DNA from 3 places in the Kitasatospora sp. NPDC088548 genome. Region 1 is predicted to be linked to each of the others. Evidence: riboswitches for the same ligand, from Rfam matches in the RefSeq annotation. Region 1 holds a riboswitch; each other region holds the start of a gene.
What was found. Region 1 has a riboswitch for thiamine pyrophosphate ahead of thiC (phosphomethylpyrimidine synthase ThiC). Riboswitches for the same ligand answer to the same signal wherever they lie in the genome.
Positions count from the first base shown of each region.

Region 2: another riboswitch for thiamine pyrophosphate. It lies ahead of thiO (glycine oxidase ThiO); the one in region 1 lies ahead of thiC (phosphomethylpyrimidine synthase ThiC).
Region 3: another riboswitch for thiamine pyrophosphate. It lies ahead of ACIP82_RS31550 (purine-cytosine permease family protein); the one in region 1 lies ahead of thiC (phosphomethylpyrimidine synthase ThiC).

Region 1 covers NZ_JBIVMI010000012.1:124,325-128,526, reverse strand. The annotation lists gene thiC (phosphomethylpyrimidine synthase ThiC) at 119-1,936, opposite strand; TPP riboswitch at 1,932-2,066, opposite strand; gene ACIP82_RS17630 (hypothetical protein) at 2,220-2,426, shown strand; gene ACIP82_RS17625 (flotillin family protein) at 2,530-4,023, shown strand; gene ACIP82_RS17620 (DUF5326 family protein) at 4,166-4,202, opposite strand, start outside.
Region 2 covers NZ_JBIVMI010000022.1:36,665-40,866, reverse strand. The annotation lists gene thiE (thiamine phosphate synthase) at 1-627, opposite strand, end outside; gene ACIP82_RS25745 (Rv2175c family DNA-binding protein) at 627-992, opposite strand; gene ACIP82_RS25740 (FAD-dependent oxidoreductase) at 1,101-2,297, opposite strand; TPP riboswitch at 2,404-2,516, shown strand; gene thiO (glycine oxidase ThiO) at 2,511-3,695, shown strand; gene thiS (sulfur carrier protein ThiS) at 3,692-3,901, shown strand; gene ACIP82_RS25725 (thiazole synthase) at 3,904-4,202, shown strand, end outside.
Region 3 covers NZ_JBIVMI010000031.1:107,962-112,163, reverse strand. The annotation lists tRNA gene ACIP82_RS31560 (tRNA-Ser) at 1-23, opposite strand, end outside; gene ACIP82_RS31555 (S1C family serine protease) at 84-1,949, opposite strand; TPP riboswitch at 2,205-2,354, shown strand; gene ACIP82_RS31550 (purine-cytosine permease family protein) at 2,443-3,849, shown strand; gene ACIP82_RS31545 (glycerophosphodiester phosphodiesterase family protein) at 3,931-4,202, shown strand, end outside.

The DNA of each region.
Region 1 (4,202 bases):
TATCAGAGCAGATCACCAGCCCGCCGGCCACCCTTCCTCCCTGGAGCAGCCGCACGCCGAAGCGCTGCTCCGGGAAAGCCTCCCGGCTTCCCGGAGCAGCGCAGCCGGCGGGGCGACGTCAGTCCGCCAGCGGCAGGTAGACCCGGTTGCCCTGGGCGGCGAACTCCTCGGACTTGGCCTTCATGCCCGCCAGGGCCTCGGCGTCGAACTCGGTCTCCACGGCACTGGAGCCCTCGCCGTGCTCGGCCCGGATCTTTTGACTGATCTTCATCGAGCAGAACTTCGGGCCGCACATGGAACAGAAGTGGGCCGTCTTGGCGGGCTCCGCGGGGAGGGTCTCGTCGTGGAAGGCGCGGGCCGTCTCCGGGTCGAGGGCCAGGTTGAACTGGTCCTCCCAGCGGAACTCGAAGCGGGCGTCGGAGAGGGCGTCGTCCCAGGCCTGGGCGCCGGGGTGGCCCTTGGCGAGGTCGGCGGCGTGGGCGGCGATCTTGTAGGTGATGACGCCGGTCTTCACGTCGTCCCGGTTGGGCAGGCCCAGGTGCTCCTTGGGGGTGACGTAGCAGAGCATCGCGGTGCCCCACCAGGCGATCATCGCGGCGCCGATGCCCGAGGTGATGTGGTCGTAGCCGGGGGCGACATCGGTGGTCAGCGGGCCGAGGGTGTAGAACGGCGCCTCGTCGCAGATCTCCCGCTGGAGATCCATGTTCTCCTTGATCTTGTTCATCGGGACGTGGCCCGGGCCCTCGATCATCACCTGGACGTCCTTGGCCCGGGCGATCCGGCCGAGTTCGCCCAGCGTCCGGAGTTCGGCGAACTGCGCCTCGTCGTTGGCGTCGGCGATCGAACCGGGCCGCAGGCCGTCACCGAGCGAGAAGGTGACGTCGTAGCGGGCGAGGATGTCGCAGAGCTCCTCGAAGTTGGTGTGGAGGAAGTTCTCCCGGTGGTGCGCCAGACACCAGGCGGCCATGATCGAGCCGCCGCGCGAGACGATGCCGGTCTTGCGGCGGGCCGTCAGCGGGACGTACCGCAGCAGCACTCCGGCGTGGACGGTCATGTAGTCCACGCCCTGCTCGCACTGCTCGACGACGGTGTCGCGGTAGACGTCCCAGCTGAGGTCCTCGGCCTTGCCGTCGACCTTCTCCAGCGCCTGGTAGAGCGGCACGGTGCCGATCGGCACGGGGGAGTTTCGCAGGATCCACTCGCGGGTGGTGTGGATGTTGCGGCCGGTGGAGAGGTCCATCACGGTGTCCGCGCCCCAGCGGGTGGCCCAGGTCATCTTCTCCACCTCCTCCTCGATCGAGGAGGTGACGGCGGAGTTGCCGATATTGGCGTTGATCTTCACCAGGAAGTTGGTGCCGATGGCGGCCGGCTCGACCTCGGGGTGGTTCACGTTGACCGGGATGACGGCCCGGCCGCGCGCCACCTCGGAGCGGACGAACTCCGGCGCCAGGCCCTCGCGCAGGGCGACGAACTCCATCTCCGGGGTCACGATTCCGCGCTTGGCGTAGCCGAGCTGGGTGACTGCGACGTCGCCGCGGCCGCGCAGGGGGCGGCGCGGGCGGCCGGGGAAGACGGCGTCCAGGTTCTTCAGGTTTCCGCCGCGCGGCGAGGTGTGCTTGATCCCGTCGTCCTCGGGGCGGGCCTCGCGGCCGTCGTACTCCTCGACGTCGCCGCGCTGGCGGATCCACGCGTCGCGCAGCGCGGGCAGGCCGCGCCGTACGTCGGGCTCGTACGCCGGGTCGGTGTACGGCCCGGAGGTGTCGTAGAGCGGGACGCTCTTCTCGTTGGTGAGCACGACCTCGCGGTACGGAACGCGCAGGTCGGGGCGGGACCCGTCGCGGTAGGCCTTGCGCCAGGCCGGGGTCGGATAGCCGGTGCCCGCGCTGCTGACGGCGGCGTTCTGGGCAGACTGCGGCTGTGCATCAAAAGTGGTCATCAGACCTTCAACTCCCTACGCCGGCATTACCCGGTCAGGTTCCTGCGGTCGGCGCAGCGTTCGGCACGTCCAGCGACGTCCCGGTCAGCGCCCTCTCAGCCCGGTGCTCCGAGCTCCCGTGTCCGCAGGCGGTATTGCCCGCGCATGACGTCCAACACCGTAGCGAGCCGATCGCGGCTGGTCCAGAGGGGGTCGGTGCCCGGCGATTCGGCCGGCGGGCCCACCGGGGGAGCCCGGCCCGGCAGACTGGCAGTCACACGGGCAGGCGACGAGGGAGGCCGTAGTGGTCGGAAGCACAGGGCGGGTCACCGGTCCGGTCGGAGCCGGTCTGGTCGGCGAGGTGATGGTGCACGTCAGGGAGCGCCAGGGGACGGAGGCCTTCCTGGCCTACCTCGCCGTACCGGGCGACCGGCTGTCGGTCGGCACACCGGTGGTGGTGGTCGAGTACCACCCGCCCCGGACCGTCTATGTGGCACCGGTCTTCCCGTGACACGCTTGTGACAGCCCGTCACGTCACTTCCCTTTCCTTCGAGTTGCCCTGAGCGGACAATCCGAACCGGCGCATCTCATGCGCCGTAAGGGGGAGTTGAACCATGGTGCTCATCATCGCGGGGGCCGTCGTCGCCGCGCTGGTCTTCGGGATCACGCTCTTCAAACTCATGTGGCGGGTGGCGGAGCCCAACGAGGCTCTGATCATCTCCGGCTCCCGGCACCGGACCGAGGGGGTCGGCGACGGTCTGGGCTTCCGGATCGTCACCGGCCGCGGGACCTTCGTCACGCCGGGCCTCCAGGGTGTCCGCCGGCTCTCACTGGACCTCAACGAGGCCGAGCTGAACGTCGAATGCGTCACCTCACAGGGCATCCCGGTCCACGTCAAAGGCGTGGTGATCTTCAAGGTCGGCGACGACGAGGTCTCCATCGCCAATGCCGCCCGGCGCTTTCTCGACCAGCAGAAGCTGATCAGCCAGCGCGTCCACAACGTCTTCGCCGGCCACCTGCGCTCGATCGTCGGCGGGCTCACCGTCGAGGACATGATCAGGGACCGCGAGCGGCTCACCGGGGAGACCAGGGCCGCCTCCGGGCTGGAGATGGAGAAGCTCGGGCTGATCATCGACACCCTGCAGATCCAAGAGATCATCGACCCCACCGGCTACATCAAGAACCTCGCCATCCCGCACGCCGCCGCCGTCCAGCGGGACGCCCGGATCGCCCAGGCCGAGGCCGACCGGATGGCCACCGAGGCGGAGCAGGAGGCCGCCGCGCGCAAGGCCGAGGCCACCCGCAACAGCCAGATCCAGCAGTCCGCCTACCAGGCCGAACGGGACACCGCCAACGCCCGCGCCGAGCAGGCCGGACCGCTCGCCCAGGCCGCCGCCCGGCAGGAGGTGGTCGTCCAGGAGACCAAGGTCGCCGAGCTGGAGGCCCGCCGCAAGGAGCAGCAGCTGCAGATCGACGTCCGCAAGCCGGCCGACGCCAAGGCGTACGAGACCCGCACCAGGGCCGAGGCCGACCGCGACGCCCGGATCTCCGCCGCCCAGGCGCAGGCCCAGGAGACCGAGCTGAAGGCGGCGGCCGAGGCCGGCCAGGTCAAGATCGCCGCCGCGGCCGCCGCGGAGGCCACCAAGCTGCGCGGGCTCGCCGCCGCCGAGGCGACCAGGGCCACCGGGGAGGCGGAGGCCGCCTCCGCCGAGGCCCGCGGTCTGGCGGACGCGGAGGCGACCCGGGCGATCGGGCTCGCCAAGGCCGAGGGCATCCGGACCCGGGCCGCCGCCCTCTCGGAGAACCAGGAGGCCGTGGTGGCACAGGAGTTGGCGGAGAAGTGGCCGGACATCGTGCTGGCCGCCGCCGAGTCCTTCGGCAATGTCGAGCACATGATCCTGCTGAACGGCGCCGACGGGGTGGGCGAGCTGTTCGCCAAGGCCCTCACCATGGGCGGCACCGGCCTCGGCCTCGCCCGGCAGCTGCTCACCACCATGCACGGTCCGGAACAGCCGGCGGCTCCGGCGCCGGGGCCGGTCCAGCAGGTGCCGATCGAGGACCGCGCGGTGACGGAGGCCCGGGTCCGACGGTCGGCGGACGACAGCTGACGGATGACAGGTAACGGATGACGACTTTCAACATTCGTTTTCTGTTATCTGTTATCTGTTAGTTGTCGGTTGTCCGCCGCCACCAGAACGACCGGCGCCCGCACCCCACGCAGGGGGTACGGGCGTCCGGGGTCCGTACGGGTCAGCTCTTGGCGGCCTTCTTCACCAGGATCACCACG
Region 2 (4,202 bases), on a different contig from region 1:
CAGCTCGGCGGCGGCCGCCCGCGGGTCGTCCGCGCCGGTGATGGCGCGCACCACCACGATCCGGCGGGCGCCGGCCGCCAGCACCTGGTCCAGGTTGCCGAGGTCGATGCCGCCGATGGCGAACCACGGCCGGTCGGTGTCCCGCGCGGCCGCGTACGAGACCAGGCCGAGGCCCGGCGCGTGGCGGCCGGGCTTGGTCGGGGTCGGCCAGACCGGCCCGGTGCAGAAGTAGTCCACGCCGGGCTCGGCGATCGCCGCGTCCACCTCGGACTCGGCGTGGCAGGACCGTCCGATGATCACGTCCTCGCCGAGGATCGCCCGGGCGGCCGGCACCGGCAGGTCGTCCTGCCCGAGGTGCAGCACGTCGGGGCGGGCGGCGTGCGCGACGTCGGCGCGGTCGTTGACGGCCAGCAGCCTGCCGTGGCGGCGGCAGGCGTCGGCGAAGACCTCCAGGGCCGCCAGCTCCTGCCTGGCCTCCAGGCCCTTGTCCCGCAGCTGGACGATGTCCACCCCGCCGGCCAGCGCCTCGTCCAGGAACTCGGCGAGGTCGCCCTGCTCGCGGCGGGCGTCGGTGCACAGGTAGAGCCGGGCGTCGGCGAGCCGCCGGCGCGGGGTGTCCGCCGCCATCAGATCAGCATCGCCTGGGCGCGGCGCTTCACCTCGGTGCCGCGGTTCTCACACAGCGCCTGGATGGGGCTGCCGGGCAGCGACGGGTCCTCGGTGAAGAGCCACTCCAGGATCTCCATGTCGTTGTACCCGCAGTCGCGCAGGACGGTCAGGGTGCCCGACAGGTGCTTGACCAGGCCCTGGCCGTCGATGAACGCGGCAGGCACCTGCAGCGACTTGTTCGGGCCGCGCCGGACCGCGATCAGCCCGCCGCTGCGGACCAGGTCGCGGACCTCGGTGACCCGCACGCCCCACTGCTCCGAGATGTCGGGCAGGTACATCCACTCGGAAACGAGGGTTTCAATCTTGCTTTCGATCTCACTCACGCCACCAGACTGCCACCTCCACGGCCCGCCGCGCACCACTCACCACCCGCCGCACACCCGTCACAGGTCCGTCGAGCACCGGGGCGGCCGCCTGCGGGCCCCGCCGCGCTACCCGGCGAGCGCCGACTTCAGCGGCACCGCGGGGTCCGCCGCCAGGGCCGGGTCCAGCGCCGTACCGCGCTCGATCAGCCGGCGGCCCTGGGCGAGGTCGCGCGGACGGTCCACCGCGAGCAGGGCGCGCGGCACACCGTCGCGCAGCCAGAGCACCGACCAGGACGGCTCCCCGGGTGAACCGCGCCACAGCGGCTCGTCACCGGCCCCGTGCCGCCCGGCGTACTGGACCATGCGGCCGAACTGCTCCGACCAGAAGTACGGCACCGGATCGTAGGGCGCCTGCGCGCCGAGAACGGCGGCGGCCGCCGCCGCGCCGGACTGCAGCGCGTGGTCCCAGTGCTGGACGGCCAGCCGGACGCCGGAGCGCGCCGACGGATAGCTGACGCAGTCCCCCGCGGCGAAGACGCCGGGCAGGCTGGTGCGCAGCCGCTCGTCCACCAGGACGGCACCGGCCGCGTCCAGTTCGACGCCGGAGCCGGCCAGCCAGCCGGTGGCCGGCCGGGCGCCGATCCCGACCAGCACCTCGTCGGCCGGCAGGTGCGAGCCGTCCGCCAGCAGCACCGCGCCGGGCTCCACCGCCGCGACCCCGACGCCGCAGCGCAGGTCCACCCCGGCCTCGGCGTACCAGGCGGCCATCGCCCGGCCGATCCCGGCGGGCAGCGCGCCGGGGACGGGCGCCGGGCCCATCTCGACGACCGTGACCTCGCACCCCGCCGCCCGGGCGGCGGTGGACACCTCGGCGCCGATCCAGCCCGCGCCGACCAGCACCAGGCGCAGGCCCGGCCGGAGCAGGGCACGCAGCGCCAGCGCGTCGTCCAGGGTGTGCAGCAGGTGCGCGCGCTCGGCGCCGGGCAGGGCCCGCGGGGCGGCACCGGTGGCGATCACCAGCGTGCCGTACGGCAGATCGCCGGCGTCGGTGTGCAGCACCCCGGGGGTGAGGCCGGTGGCGCGGCGGCCGGTGAGCAGTTCGACGCCCAGGTCCGCGAAGTCGAGGTCGAGGGTGGTGGCATCGGCCTTGCCGAGCAGCACCTCCTTGGAGAGCGGCGGCCGGTCGTACGGCGCGTGGGGCTCCTCGCCGACCAGCACGATCCGCCCCCGCCAGCCGCCCTGCCGCAGCCCCGCGGCGCACTGCGCCCCGGCCAGCCCGGCCCCGACCACGACCACCTGATCCGTCCCGCTCAGCTCTGCCACGCCGTCACTGTACTCAGCGGCGGCCGTCCGTCCGGGCCCCACCCGGGCTCGGGTCCACCCCTCGTACGCGCCTTCGGCCGGGGCGGGACGCGGAGTTAAGGTGGTGGCACCAATTCACGGGAGCCCGGCGGACCGGGCTGAGAGGCGGGCTGACACGGCCTGCGACCGTCCGAACCTGATCCGGGTCATACCGGCGAAGGGAGAGCAGCGACTTTGACACGCTTGGCCAAGGGCGCGCATGCCGACGTCCTGGTGATCGGCGGGGGCATCATCGGCCTCGCCGTCGCCTGGCGCGCGGCCCGGCGCGGGCTGGGGAACATCGTGGTGATCGACCCGGCGCACGGCGGCGGCGCCGCCCGGGTCGCGGCCGGCATGCTCGCCCCCGTCACCGAACTCCAGTACGGCGAGGAGCCGTTGCTCCGCCTCGGGATGGCATCCAACGAGCGCTATGCCGCCTTCGCCGCCGAACTCACCGAGGCGAGCGGCGGCCAGGACACCGGCTACCGCCAGTGCGGCACCGTCGCCGTCGCCCTGGACTCCGACGACCGCGCGGAACTGCGTGAACTGCACGCCTTCCACCAGCGGCTCGGCCTGGACTCGCACTGGCTCACCGGCCGCGAGGCCCGCAGGCTCGAACCCATGCTCGCCCCCGGCGTCCGGGGCGGTCTGCACGTCACCGACGACCACCAGGTGGACGGCCGCCGACTGGCCAGGGCGCTGGTCCTCGCCTGCGAGCGGGCCGGCGTCCTGCTGCACCGCGCCGAGGCCACCGAACTGCTGGTCGAGAACGACCGCGCGGTCGGCGCCCGGCTGGACACACTGGAGACCGTCACCGCCGACCGGATCGTGCTCGCCGCCGGTCCGCACAGCCACCGGCTGCCCGGCCTGCCCGAGGGCGTGCTCCCCGCGATCCGCCCGGTGAAGGGGCAGATCCTGCGGCTGCGGGTGCCCGAGCCGTACCGGCCGTTCCTCTCCCGCAACGTGCGCGCGGTGGTGCGCGGCCGGCACCTCTATCTGGTGCCCCGGGAGAACGGCGAGCTGGTGATCGGTGCCACCAGCGAGGAGCAGGGGTACGACACCACCGTCACCGCCGGCGGGGTGTACGAGCTGCTGCGCGACGCGCACGAGCTCGTCCCCGGCATCACCGAGCTGCCCCTGGTGGAGACCTCCGCCGGACTGCGCCCCGGCTCCCCGGACAACGCCCCGCTGATCGGTCCGACCGCCCTGCCCGGCCTCGTCGCCGCCACCGGCCACTACCGCAACGGCGTGCTGCTCACCCCGGTGACGGCCGATCTGGTCGCCGAGTACCTGGCCACCGGCGAGACGCCCGCCCTGGCGGCGCCGTTCACCCCCACCCGCTTCTCCCCCGCCCGCTCCACCACGAAGGCCCCCGCATGAGCGAGATCGCACTGACCGTCAACGGCGAGCCCCGGCAGGTGCCCGCCACCACCACCCTCGCCGAGGTGGTGGCCGCGCTGAGCGCCGCCAACTCCGGCGTCGCCGCCGCGCTCAACGAGACCGTGGTGCCGCGTGGTTCGTGGCCGCGGACCCGGCTCGCCGCGGGTGACCGGGTCGAGATCCTCACCGCCGTCCAGGGAGGCTGACCATGGCGGACGACCTGCTGGACATCGCCGGGACCACGTTCGGCTCCCGGCTGATCATGGGCACCGGTGGCGCGCCCAGCCTGGAGATCCTGGAGCAGGCGCTGCGGGTCTCCGGCACCGAGCTCACCACGGTGGCGATGCGCCGGGTCGACGCCACCACCCAGGGCTCCGTCCTGGACGTGCTGGTCCGCAACGGCATCCGGGTGCTGCCCAACACGGCCGGCTGCTTCACGGCCGGCGAGGCGGTGCTGACCGCCCGGCTGGCCCGCGAGGCGCTCGGCACCGACTGGGTGAAGCTGGA
Region 3 (4,202 bases), on a different contig from region 1:
TTAGGCCGCTCGGGCAGCTCTCCAGGCGGAGGTCAGCCTAACGGGTCCGGCGGGGTTCGGTGCACAGGGTTTCGGGGACGGGGTCAGTCGCCGACGCGCTCGGTGAGGGTGACCTTGGTGTTGAAGGTCTGGCCGTTGCGGGTGTACTCGACGTCGACGGTCTCGCCGGGCTTGTGCGTCCAGATCTTGCTGACCAGGGCGGGGCCGTTCTCGATCGGGCTGCCGCCGAGCTTGGTGATGACGTCGCCGGGCTTGAGGCCCGCCTTGTCGGCCGCGCCGCCGGGGGTGACGGCCGGGGTGCCCTGGATGTCGCGGGTCTGGATCTGTGCGCCGTCGCCCTTGTAGTCGTCGTTGCGGAGGACGTCGAGCTTGGCGTAGACGGGCTTGCCGGTCTTGATCAGGGTCTCGGCGACCCACTTGGCCTGGTTGATCGGGATGGCGAAGCCGAGGCCGATGCTGCCGGCCCGGCCGGTGCTGGAGGCGTTGGACTGGATCGCCGAGTTGATGCCGACCACCGCGCCGCTGGAGTCGAGCAGCGGGCCGCCGGAGTTGCCGGGGTTGATCGAGGCGTCGGTCTGCAGGGCGTTCATGTACGAGGACTGGGCGCCGGTCTCGTCGCCGGAGGCGACCGGGCGGTCCTTCGCGCTGATGATGCCGGTGGTGACGGTGGACTCCAGGCCGTACGGGGCACCGATGGCGATGGTGGAGTCGCCGACGTTGACCTTGTCGGAGTCGGCCAGCGGAAGCGGGGTCAGCTTGTCCCCCTTCGGGGGGTTGTCCAGCTTGACCACGGCCACGTCGTAGCCCTCGGCGCGGCCGAGCACGGAGGCGTTGTAGGAGCTGCCGTCGGCGAACTTGACGGTCAGTTTGCCGCCGTTGGAGGCGGGCGCCACCACGTGGTTGTTGGTGAGGATGTGGCCCTCGGTGTCGAAGACGAAGCCGGTGCCGGTGCCGGACTCGCCGTTGCCCTGCGCCTTGATGGTGACGACGCTGGGCAGCGCCTTCTGCGCGATGCCGGCGACGGAGCCGGGGGCGGGCTCGTTCTTCTCCGGGCTGTTGGCCTGCACGGTGGTGCTGCGGCGGTCGTTCGCGGAGCTGGCGCTGTTGTCGTTGCGGTCGGCGATGGTCACGCCGAGCGCGCCGCCGGCCACACCGGCGACCAGGGCGACGGCGGCGATCAGGGCGACCAGGCCGCCGCGCTTCTTGCGCGGACCGCCGGGGCCGGACGTACCGGGGTACTCGGGTGGGTAGCCGAGCGGGCCGCCGGGGTGGCCGGGACCGCCGGCGCCGCCGGCCGAGGAGTCGTGCGGGCCCCAGCCGCCGAGCGGCTGGCCCGCGCCGAAGGGGTGCTGCTGCGCGGGCGGGCCCGCCGGGGCGCCGTACGGGTCGTGGGCTGCGGCGGGCGGGGCACCGTACGGGTCGTGCGCCGCGGCGGCCGGGGCGCCGTACGGGTCGTGCGCCGCGGCGGCCGGGGCGCCCGTGGTGGCGTACGGGTTGACGGCGGGCGCGACGGGCGCCGTCGGCAGGGCCGGTGCCTCGGCGAGCGCCGTGGCGGGCGCGGCCGGCGGCCCCGCCGGGGCGGGCGGCACGACCGGCGGCGGGGCGTCGATGTACCCCGGGCCGGGGTGGCCGGCCTCGACCGGGGCGGGCGCGGACACGGGAGCGTCGGCAGCCGCGGCCGCGGCGGGTGCCTCGGCCGGCGCCGGGGCGCTGATCTTGCTGAACGCCAGCGTCGGCGTGGATCCGCCGGCCGCCGGAGCGGCGGGCGCGGCGGGCACCGCCGGTGCCACGTCGGTGGTGGTCCGGTCGGCGGGCGCCTGTGCGGGGGTGGCAGCGGCGGACGCGGACTGCTGCGCCGGACCGTCATGAGCGGGACCCACCACCCCCTGGCCGCCGGAGGGCTGTTCCCCCTGCGGCCCGGTGGACCCAACCTCGCGCTCGGTGCTCACGGACGACCTCCATAGCTGACAGGACCAAGAAGCATAGTTTTTCGCACACTCGATTCGATTGCCGTAAGGACCCTTCTGAAGAAGTCATAAGAATCCTTAGCCAGGCCCGACGGCCCCGTCCGGAAACCCGGCCGAACGCCCCCGAACCACCACCCCCACCGGCCGCTCGCCCACCGCCGCCGGATGTCCCTCGCGGCCGGGGCGCCCAGCGCCTGGCCTTGGCGTTCACCCCCGTGCCGGTTAGCCTGTCGCTCACAACTGACACGCGGGAGCTTGGACCTTCCCAGGCTGAGAGTGCGCTGGTCGACCGTACGCCACGACGTCCGTGGGCGGACCGTCGAGGGGGCGCTGACCGCCGGAACCTGTCCGGGTAATGCCGGCGTAGGGAGTATCGGCCATGCCGCCTGCTTCGCCATCCTCTTCTTCGGGCGCGCCCGCGTCCAAGGGTTTCTCCGAACCGTCCACGACCGTTCACTCCGACGCCGGTCCCCCCGTGCCCGGTTCCGCCGCCGTGCCCGGCTCCCCCACCGCGACCGGTGCCGCCGCGGCCACCGCCGTCCTGGACCGGCCGGACCGGTCCGAGCGGGTCGAGGCGCCGCTCGTCCTGGACACCGAGCCGCCGCGCACGCTCCGCTTCCGCGACCACTTCGCGCTCTGGATGAACCTCGGCGTCAGCCTGATCGGCTTCACCACCGCCGCCACCGTGCTGGGCGCGCGGGGCAGCGAGCTCTCCCTGGCCGCCGCCGTGACCGCGATCGCGGCCGGGACCGTGGTCGGCACCGCGATGCTCGGTGTGGCCGCCCTGATCGGGGCCCGTACCGGCGCACCGGCGATGGCGAACCTGCGCGGGCTGTTCGGGACGAAGCTCTCGTACGTGCCGACGGTGCTGAACATCGTCCAGTGCGTCGGCTGGGGCGTGTACGAGCTGCTGGTGATCGCGATGGGCGCGCAGACCGTCGTCCACACCGAGGGCTACCGCTGGGCCTTCGTCCTGCTGGCGGGCGCGCTGACCACCGCGCTGACCATCTGGCCGCTGGGCTCGATCGCGGTGCTGCGGCGGTTCGTCGCCGGGGCGGTCGCGGTCGCGATGGTGTACTTCACCGTCCAGCTGGGCCGGCACGGCGTGCCGGACCCGGGCGCGGGCAACTGGCACGGCTTCCTGAAGGCCACCGACGCGATGATCGCGGTGTCGATCTCCTTCGTGCCGCTGGCCGCCGACTACACCCGGCACTCGCGCACCCCGCGCGCCGCGTTCTGGGGCAGCTTCTCCGGCTACACCGTCGCCCAGGTCTGGTGCTACGTGCTGGGCCTGATCGCGCTGCTGCAGTCCGGCGGCGACCCGGACCGGATCTTCGACTCCTTCCTGGGCGTCTGGGCCGGCTGGGCGTTCCTGCTGGTGCTGGTCCTGCGCGAGACGGACCAGTCCTTCGCCAACGTGTACTCGACCGCGATGTCCGTCCACAACCTGCTGCCCAGGGTGGACCGCCGGGTGCTGACCGGCGGGACCGGGCTGCTGATCACGGTGCTGGCCCTGCAGATCACCGAGTTCACCGACTCCTACTACGCCTTCCTGGGCCTGATCGGCTCGGTGTTCGTGCCGATGTTCGCGGTGCTGGCGGTCGACTACTTCCTCGGCGCCGGCCGGCGCGGCTGGAACCTCTCCGCCGACGCGCCGTCCCGCCGGCTGATGCTGCTGCCGTGGGCGCTGGGCTTCGTCGTCTACCAGCTGATCGCGCCGACCGCGATCGCCGGCTGGTGGACGGACTTCTGGACCTCCGTCCAGGGGGCGCTGCACTTCACCCCGCAGGAGTGGACCTCGGCCTCGCTGTTCGGCTTCCTGGTGCCGGCCCTGGCCACCTGGGCGCTCACCCCGCTGACCCGCCGGGACGCGCGGGACTGATCCGCCCCCCACGCGAAGACGGCCCCTCAGGTTGGGGCCGTCTTCGTTTTCGCGTCACTTCCGCCGCCTATCGTGGGACGTGTGACCAGCCCCGACCTCCCCCCGGCGGCGGCGCGCACCGCGCCGTCCGTCCAGGTGATCGCCCACCGCGGATCCTCGTACGCGCTGCCCGAGCACACGCTCGCCGCCTACCGGCGGGCGCTCACCGAGGGCGCCGACGCGGTCGAGTGCGATGTCCGGGTCACGGCCGACGGACATCTGGTCTGTGTGCACGACCGCAGGATCGGCCGGGTCTCGGACGGCCGCGGCACGGTGTCCGCGATGACGCTGGCCGAGCTGGAGGCGCACGACTT